Regions from separate parts of the Embleya sp. NPDC001921 genome, predicted to be linked through region 4. Evidence: riboswitches for the same ligand, from Rfam matches in the RefSeq annotation. Region 4 holds a riboswitch; each other region holds the start of a gene.

Region 1 (2,191 bases), on a different contig from region 4:
GGCGTGACGTGGTCGAACAGGGACGCGCCGACGAAGTAGCCGTCCTCGTGGCCGGGGACGCGCACGTCACGGCCGTCGACGAGCAGCTTCGCGCCCTCTCGCACGCCGATGTCCAGGTAGTCGTGGACCCGAGCGAGCGCGTCCCGACCCACCAACGGGCCGAAGTCGGCGTCGCGGTCGTGGGAGGGGCCCACCCGCAGCGTGGCGATGCGCTCGACGAGCTTGGCCACCAGCGCGTCCGCGGTCTCCGCGCCGACCGGAACCGCCACGGAGATCGCCATGCAGCGCTCGCCCGCGGAACCGTATCCGGCGCCGATCAGGGCTTCGACGACCTGGTCGAGGTCCGCGTCCGGCATCACGATCAGATGGTTCTTGGCGCCGCCGAAGCACTGGGCACGCTTGCCGCGCGCGGTGGCCGAGGTGTACACGTACTCGGCGATCGCGGTCGAGCCGACGAAGCCCAGCGCCTGGACGCGCGGGTCCTCCAGCAGCGTGTCGACCGACTCCTTGCCGCCGTTGACCACGTTCAGCACACCCGGCGGCAGCCCCGCCTCGAGGAAGAGCTCGGCCAGGCGCAGCGGCACCGAAGGGTCGCGCTCGGACGGCTTGAGGACGAACGCGTTGCCGCACGCGATGGCGGGGGCGATCTTCCACAGCGGGATCATCGCGGGGAAGTTGAACGGGGTGATGCCGGCGACCACACCGAGCGGCTGGCGCAGCGAGTGCACGTCGATACCGGTACCCGCGTTGTCGGTGAACTCGCCCTTGAGCAGGTGCGGGATACCGACGGCGAACTCCACCACCTCCAGGCCGCGTTGCAGGTCGCCGTGGGCGTCGGCGATGGTCTTGCCGTGCTCGGCCGACAGCAGCTCGGCCAGCGAATCGCGTTCGGGCTCGACCAGTTGCAGGAATCGGGACAACACCCGGGCGCGCTTTTGGGGGTTCCAGGCGGCCCACGCCGGTTGTGCCTGCTCGGCATCGGCGATCGCCGCCAGCGTGTCGGCACGGTCGGCCAGCGGAACGCGCGCCTGCACGCGTCCGGTGTTGGGGTCGTACACGTCGCCGAACGCGCCGGACGCGCCGTGGACGTGCCTGCCGCCGATGAAGTGGGAAAGCTCGCGGACCATGAACGACCTGTCTCTCGTCAGGTGCGGTCCGGAGGCGGGGCAATGACCCGACCACGGCAACCGCCGCTTCGGGGCGCGGGGTTGCCGAGGTCGGGTGGCACGTGCGGGTGGTCAGGCGAGCCCGACGACCTCGACGTTCGCAAGATCGTCCGGGGCGAGTGCGCAGACCGGCGTCATGCGTGTTTGCTCCATCCTCGTGGACAACACGGATATACCCGCGGCCGGTATCCTGACTTCCGGATCGACATACGCCGCCCGCCTTCCCGGCTTTCGCCAGTGGCGTGGTGCCTCGGCAGCGCACTCCCCGGTCACAGTGGCGGGACCGTGCCGGATTCACACCGACTTCCCTGCACCGCGGACCTTGTAGTTCAAGACGATATAGTCGGACGTCCTACTAAGTCCAGCGGTGATCGGGCTTGATCGCGTGGGTGACCACCTTCGTCCGAGTACTGATGCGTGACTGATTCCGGGTCGGTTGTTCGTCCGTAACGTTTTGACCTGCGGAAAGCACGACAGGAACCGCGCAGGTCAAAGCACTGGAACCCGTCGGGTACGCCCGGCGGATCGACCCGGGAAGGACGGACGCCATGAGCGGCGCCATCGACTACACCGCTGCCGTCGAGAACTACCCGGCCGGCTGGAAGGCCTGTGACGCGCCGGCCGCCGCGGCCCGGAACCGGTCGACGCGTGCCCGCATACCGCGGGTCCGGGCGGTGCTCTCCCCTTCCCGGGTCCGCGTCGCCCTGAACCCGAACGCCCATGCCGCCCGGGCCGCCTGACGACCCGTCGGCCCGGCAGCGGACCCGAGGCAACGCCAATTCGTCCGGTGGACCCGATCGACCGAGAGGTTAAGACATGCCCGCGTACGTCATCGCCAACCTGCGGGACGCCGCCCCGCACCCCGAGATCGCCGACTACATCGAGCAACTCCCCGGCACCTTCGCGCCGTACGGCGGCCGCTACCTCGTGCACGTCACGCAGCACGAGGTATTGGAGGGGGGTTGGGTCGGGAACGTCGTGATGATCGGCTTTCCCGGGATCGCCGAGGCGCGGGCCTGGTGGGA
Region 2 (2,191 bases), on a different contig from region 4:
ACCAGGGCAGACGCGGCGTTGCCCCACAGCAGCCGCTCGGCGACCGGCACCACCGCGCGAGTCGCCCCGGCGAGCGGCACCAGATGCCGAAGCAGCACCGCGTCGTGCAGCCGCGCGATCCCCGAGCGGTCGTCCGGCACCGGCACCGGCGCCGGATCGGGCGCCCACACCTCGACCGGCCCGGTGTCCGGGAAGCGCCAGTACGTCCGGGCCGGATCCAGGTCGGGCACCACCCGGCCGAGCACCGCCGCACCCAGTGCCACCGACCACAGCCGCGAGGCCACGCCCAGATACAGGATCGACGCGGCGACACGCGGTTCCTCGGTCCGCAGCCGGCCCCGTACGTGCTCCACCCGGGCCGCCAAAGCGGCGGGCGTGGCCGGGTCGTACAACTCGGCCAACGGCCGAAAGCCCGCGTCGTCGGTGATCGGCCCGGTCCGCAGCTCGAAGTAGGGCCCCACGTCGGCGAGCCGGCGCAATGGCCCGCCGACGTCGAACCGCGACCGCGCGCCGGTCAGCGGCTGTCGCCCGGACGCCACAGCACATCACCCGCACCGCCGGCGTCGGCCCGCCGGGCGAGGACGAACAGCAGGTCGGACAACCGGTTGAGGTAGCGCGCGGTGAGCGGGTTGACGGTCGCGGGCCCGTCCGCGGCCGCCCGCTCGTCCGCCTCGATCAGCGCCCAGGTCGAGCGCTCGGCGCGGCGGGCCGAGGTGCGGGCCACGTGCAGCAGGGCCGCGGCCGGGCTGCCGCCGGGCAGTACGAACGAACGCAGCGTGGCGAGTTCCGCGTTGAACGCGTCGCAGTGCTCCTCCAGCCGGGCCACGTCCGCCTCGGTGATCCGCAGCCGGGTGTCCCCCTCGGCGATCGGCGCGCACAGGTCCGCGCCGACGTCGAACAGGTCGTGTTGCAGTTGCGCCAACACCGCGCGCGTCCGCGGTTCCGGGTCGCCGAGCGCGAGCACGACCCCGATCGCCGCGTTGGTCTCGTCCGTGTCGGCGTACGCCGCCAACCTCGGATCGGTCTTGCGCGTCCGGGAGTTGTCGCCCAGCGCGGTCGTGCCGGCATCGCCGGTACGGGTGTGGATCCGGCTCAAAACCAAGGACATGGTCGGCACCGGCCTCTCTCGGGGAAATCCGCCCCGGTGGGTGAGGTGGCGACGACGTGAGTCTCCTGGCTCTCGGATCATCGCTCCTCCCGGCCTTCCGACCCCGTCTCGGGGCCGTGGCCGGTTCGGGAGTCGCTCCCCGATCACAGTGGCGGGACCGCGCCGGATTCACACCGGCTTCCTCGTACCGCCGTCGCCTTGCGCCTCCCACCATGACACGCGCGACGGGCCCGGTCCACCGTCGGATCCGGGCCACGCGTGCGGGTGAAGCTTGCCGCCGGTCCGCGTGCCGAGCCCCGGACCGGCGCGGGCGAAGCCCAGGATCGGATTCCGAGAGCGGCTCCCTCGGCCGGCGTCGGCTCCGGCCGGTATCGGCGCCGAAGGGTGTCGGCGGGCACCGGAGGGTGCCGGTGAGTCGATCCGAGATCCGGCCGTGCCGGGAAATCAGTGCCGGAGGTATGCGTGTCCACGGTGTCCGGAACACCTGAACCAGCCGGTCCGACGCGTCGGGTGGGTCGGGTGCGTCGAGCGGGCGTGCTCCTGGGTTGTTGCGTCTCGCTGTTCGCAGCCGGGTCGGGGCATCCCGCCGCCTGCGCGAGGTGGTTCGGCGCCGAAGGAAGGCATCTCGCCGCCTCCGTCCGGCACTTCGATGCGGGCTCGACGCGACCGACCCCATCCGCGGCGGTCTTCGGCGGCGGGTCGGGACACGACACCCCATCCGCCGAACCCCTCGGCGCGGGAACGGGAGGCCCCACCCCATCCGCCGCGCTGCTGGACGCCGGCGCCGGGCGCCCTGTCGGGTCCGGCCACCGGTTCCGGCCGAGGGGCGAGCCCGAGGCGATCCTGCCGCCCGTCCCGCGTGCCGTCGCCGATCGGGTGGGCACGCGCGCCGGGGAGTCGGTGGACGTCCCGGTCCTGGCCGGCGACTCCGGCGAAGGGCTGGTCGTGCTGTCGTACACCAATCCCGAACACGGCCTGGTGCTCCAGCCGGACGAGCGGGGCGAGCCGGATTCGGTGCTCCGCTATACGCCGGGGCCGGGCTTCACCGGACGCGACAGTTTTCGCTACACGATCGTCGACCGG
Region 3 (2,191 bases), on a different contig from region 4:
CCGTCCGCGCCGATCGTGACGAGCAGGGCGAGCGCTCCGGTGGCGGCGAACCCGAGCGGCGCGCGGGCGGCCCGCCACAACCGCCGGGCGGGCACGCGCGCGAAGCCGAACGCGACGACCAGGACGGTCGCCGCGACCAGGACCGCGCCGGGCCACGGCGGCAGTGCCACCGCGCACCCGAGCAGCCCGAAGGAGAGCACGGCTTTGTCGGCCGGATGGCGGCGACGCCACGAACTCGCGTGCGCCGCCGCGTCGATCGGCAGCACGGGATCAGTGGCCCGGGACCGATGCCGGTGTCTGGTCCGGCGGTGTCGCCTCGGCGGCACGCGCCGAAGCGGTGGTCGGTTCGTCGGGCGTGTCCGATGCATCCGGCGCGAGCCGGCGGCGGGTGCGCTTGACCCCGAACATGTAGCCGACCACGCCCGCGCCGAGGGCGGCCTGCAACGCGAACAGGCCGGACTCGATCTCTCCGGACGGCGGTTCGTACAGCGGGCTGAACCACGGCTCGTAATCCGGGTCGTTCTCGGTGATCGCGGTCTCCGCCTGGGTGTCGGCGCCCGTGAACGGCTCGTCCTTGTGGTCGCCCATGCCGAACACCACGGGCAGCACCGCGAGCAGCACCACGGCCAGCACGATCAGCAGGTTGATCTTCGTGGAGCGCTTCACTTGGACTTCTCCTCCTCGCGCGCGATCCGCGCGTCCGTGACCACACCGAGCCGGACCAGATCGCCTCGGCTGGACTGCCGCAGCAAGCGCACGACCAGGACGGTCAGCAGACCCTCGCTGATCGCCAACGGGATCTGGGTGAGGGAGAAGATGCCGCCGAACTTGGCCAACGCGCCCGCGAATCCGCTGTCCGGGTCGGGGAAGGCCAGGGCCAACTGCACGCTGGTGACGCAGTACGTGCTCAGGTCCGCGACGAACGCGCCCACGAACACCGCGACATCCAGCGGTGTGGTGCCGCCGCGTCCGTCCAGGAGCGAACGGGCCAGCCGATACGCGCCGTAGCCGGCCCACGGGCCGACGATCGCCATGGAGAACACGTTCGCGCCGAGTGTGGTCAGCCCGCCGTGCGCGAGCAGCAGCGCCTGGAAGAGCAGGGTGATCGTGCCCAGTACGGCCATGATCGGCGGCCGGAACAGGATCGCGCCCAGGCCGGTGCCGGTGGGATGCGAGCAACTTCCGGTGACGGAAGGGATCTTCAGCGCGGACAGTACGAACGAGAACGCGCCGGACGCGCCGAGCAGCAGGGTGTTCTCGGGTTTGTCGCGGACCTCGCGGGTGAGCGCGCGGGCGCCGTGGACGACGAACGGGGCCGACGCGACGCCCCAGGCGGCTGCGTGTTCCCAGGGCAGATAGCCCTCTGCGATATGCATGAGGAAGGGTCCCTCTCCAACACCTCGTGGACGGACGATCGCCGTGGCCGGTCTCCTGGCTGACGGGTCGTACGTTCACGTCTCCGCCTTCCCGGGGCCGCGCGAGCGGTCCCAGTGGCTTCCCGCGGCGACGAATCAACGTTTCCGCGGGGTGGAGGAGAACTTCCCGATCACAGTGGCGAGGGCCGCGCCGGCATCGAACCGGCTTCCCGAGCACCACGGCGAGCCGACACTAGTGGTCGGATGGACATGGCGACAAGATGGCTTTTGCAAACCGTGCGCAAGACCACAATGCGGGCGGAGCGGTCGAGCAATTGCCGCATTCCGGAGCGTGATCGTCGACAGGTGCGGCTTGGTGCGGGACGGCGCGGCGCGATGCGGCGCAGGGCGGTGTGGGGCGGCGCGATGTGGGGCGGCGCGGCGGTGGCTCGGTGCGGCGTCGAGCCGCGCCGCGCGGTGCTCAGTGCAGGCCGGGTCCTCGGCCCCGGATCACCACGGTGCCCGCGACCCGGTCGCCGACCCGCTGGCGCCGCTCGCTGGTGAGCACCGCGGCCAGGCCGACCGCGCCGAGCGCGAACGCGTCGACGCACAGCAGCAGCCAGCGGATCCCGAGCTGACGTCGTCCCGCCCGCCCGCCGGACACGTCCACGACCCGGATGCCGAACATCTGCATGCCCCATGTGCGCCCGTCGTGCTCGGCGGGTCGCAACACCCAGTACCAGAACAGGATCGCCAGCGCGACCGTCAGCACACCGACGGTGATCGCCGCGGTCAGCGGGCCGCTGCGGATCGAGCCGTCGGGATGTGTGGGCAAC
Region 4 (2,191 bases):
GCTGACCCGCAACCGTAGGCGGTGGCCGACAGGCCGCCGCGAGTCGGAATGCCTGGGTTCGAACGAGATGAAGGCTCCAGCGGTCGTGGACTGCACGCTGAAGCCCGGATTTCACGTCCGGCGGTGTCCCGTCGGCGCGATGCCGGGGGTCGGCGGTCCTGTGAGGAACATCGCTCGGCCCGGTCGGCATCGGTTCCGCCGCTCGTGCCGACGCCCGTCGCACGAAGGGAATCCGCACGTGAAATCTGTGGGGAACAAGGCTCGAATAGGCCGGTTGGTCGGGGCACTCGCCCTGCTCCTGCTGCCCGCTACCGCCCAGATCACCGTGAGCGCACCCGCCGCCTACGCCATCGACCCCACCAAGGGCTCCGCCGGCGTCTGCCCGGACGCCAACGGGGTGACCGTGATCGTCGACTTCCAGGAACTCGGCGGCGCCACGCTCACCCGCTGCGCGCCCGGCGATCAGGCCACCGGTCTGGCCGCGCTCAAGAACGCCGGCTTCCGGATCCAGGGCACGAACCGGTGGGGCGAGGCATTCATCTGCCGGATCGAGGGCAAGCCCGGCACGGACACCGAGCCCTGCGTCAACACCCCGCCGGCGTCCGCGTATTGGTCGTACTGGCACGCGCCGAACAACGGCACCTGGACCTACAGCTCGTGGGGCGCGACCAACCGCAAGCCCCCGCTGGGCAGCTTCGAGGGCTGGTCCTTCTCCAAGGACAAGACCTCCACCACCAACCCGCCCCCGCGCGTGGCCCCCACCCGCCCGTAGCGCCGGCCCGACGTCGGATCCGAAGCGATCCCGTCCTCGGCTCCGCAACCATGCTCGTTCCGCCGGGTCACCGCCGCCGCGCTTGACCCGGTCGGGACGAACGCCGCGAACGGACCGCGCACGCCTGCCCGATCGGCGCAGGCGCCGGCATCCGCGTCTCGCGTACGTCCTTTCACCGTCCACCGAGTGGACTCGCGTCCCGGAGCCGCCCGTCGCCGGCTAAGCTGACGGACGCAGTCGGTTCGCCCTGCCCGCCAGGCAGGCGCGTCGCAAGAGGGAACCCGGTGTGAATCCGGGACTGCCCCGCAGCGGTGAGTGGGAACGACCGCCGTCAACAGCACTGGGCCCGAATCGGGCCCGGGAAGCGACGGCCAGTAGGAGTCCGCCCTTTCGGTGGACGCGCCCACGAGTCCGAAGACCTGCCACTGCCCGTGCGCCGATGAGGCGCGCGGTGATCTCGGTGACCTCGTGGGCGGGTCGGCGGACAACCCGGTGGCACACGTGCGCGACAGCGCCGAAACGGCCCCGCGGCTTGCCAACCCTTCGCGCCCTCGATCCGTCCCGGGATTCCGGAGACAACTCGCGAAGGAGAGTTCCGTGACCACCAAGTCCGCAGCCGCGGCAACCCGCGCCACCGTGTACGGCTACCCCCGACAGGGCCCGCGCCGGGAGTTGAAGAAGGCCATCGAGGGCTACTGGGCCGGTCGGGTCACCGCCGACGGGCTTCGCGACACCGCCGCCGAACTGCGCCGCGCCAACCGCGGTCGGCTCGCCGATGCCGGCGTGCACGAGGTGCCCACCGGCGACTTCTCGCTGTACGACCACGTCCTGGACACCACCGTGATGGTCGGCGCGATCCCGCCCCGCCACCGTGCGGCCGTCGAAGTCGACGCCCTGGACGGCTACTTCGCGATGGCCCGCGGCACCCAGGAGGTGGCGCCGCTGGAGATGACCAAGTGGTTCGACACGAACTACCACTACCTGGTCCCCGAACTCGGCCCCGACACCGTGTTCTCCGCGAACTCCGTCAAGCAGGTCGCCGAGTTCGAGGAGGCCGTCGCACAGGGCCTGACCGCGCGTCCCGTACTGGTCGGCCCGATCACCTACCTCCTGCTCGCCAAGCCCGCGCCCGGGGTCGCGGCCGACTTCCAGCCGCTGACCCTGTTGGACCGACTGTTGCCGGTGTACGCCGAGGTGCTCGCCGATCTGCGCGCGGCCGGTGCCGAGTGGGTGCAACTGGACGAACCCGCGCTGGTCCAGGACCGCAGCTTCGCCGAACTCAACGCCATCGCACGTGCCTACCGCGACCTCGGCGCGCTCACCGACCGGCCCAGGCTGCTGGTCGCCTCGTACTTCGACCGTCTCGGCGAGGCGTTGCCGATCCTGGCCAAGGCGCCGATCGAAGGGCTCGCCCTCGAC

The links. Region 4 has a riboswitch for cobalamin ahead of metE (5-methyltetrahydropteroyltriglutamate--homocysteine S-methyltransferase). Riboswitches for the same ligand answer to the same signal wherever they lie in the genome.
Region 1: linked by a shared signal. The riboswitch ahead of ACWCPW_RS12070 (CoA-acylating methylmalonate-semialdehyde dehydrogenase) and the one ahead of metE (5-methyltetrahydropteroyltriglutamate--homocysteine S-methyltransferase) in region 4 are both predicted to bind cobalamin.
Region 2: linked by a shared signal. The riboswitch ahead of ACWCPW_RS06305 (cob(I)yrinic acid a,c-diamide adenosyltransferase) and the one ahead of metE (5-methyltetrahydropteroyltriglutamate--homocysteine S-methyltransferase) in region 4 are both predicted to bind cobalamin.
Region 3: linked by a shared signal. The riboswitch ahead of ACWCPW_RS28690 (energy-coupling factor ABC transporter permease) and the one ahead of metE (5-methyltetrahydropteroyltriglutamate--homocysteine S-methyltransferase) in region 4 are both predicted to bind cobalamin.

What each region holds. Positions count from the first base shown of each region.
Region 1 covers NZ_JBSFEO010000008.1:148,790-150,980, forward strand. The annotation lists gene ACWCPW_RS12070 (CoA-acylating methylmalonate-semialdehyde dehydrogenase) at 1-1,127, opposite strand, end outside; cobalamin riboswitch at 1,330-1,499, opposite strand; gene ACWCPW_RS12075 (hypothetical protein) at 1,715-1,906, shown strand; gene ACWCPW_RS12080 (DUF1330 domain-containing protein) at 1,983-2,191, shown strand, end outside.
Region 2 covers NZ_JBSFEO010000004.1:218,339-220,529, reverse strand. The annotation lists gene ACWCPW_RS06310 ((2Fe-2S)-binding protein) at 1-539, opposite strand, end outside; gene ACWCPW_RS06305 (cob(I)yrinic acid a,c-diamide adenosyltransferase) at 515-1,108, opposite strand; cobalamin riboswitch at 1,167-1,292, opposite strand; gene ACWCPW_RS06300 (Ig-like domain-containing protein) at 1,628-2,191, shown strand, end outside.
Region 3 covers NZ_JBSFEO010000027.1:80,967-83,157, reverse strand. The annotation lists gene cbiQ (cobalt ECF transporter T component CbiQ) at 1-266, opposite strand, end outside; gene ACWCPW_RS28695 (energy-coupling factor ABC transporter substrate-binding protein) at 271-666, opposite strand; gene ACWCPW_RS28690 (energy-coupling factor ABC transporter permease) at 663-1,376, opposite strand; cobalamin riboswitch at 1,405-1,612, opposite strand; gene ACWCPW_RS28685 (RDD family protein) at 1,837-2,191, opposite strand, start outside.
Region 4 covers NZ_JBSFEO010000003.1:175,452-177,642, forward strand. The annotation lists gene ACWCPW_RS04235 (flagellar hook-length control protein FliK) at 239-772, shown strand; cobalamin riboswitch at 993-1,213, shown strand; gene metE (5-methyltetrahydropteroyltriglutamate--homocysteine S-methyltransferase) at 1,370-2,191, shown strand, end outside.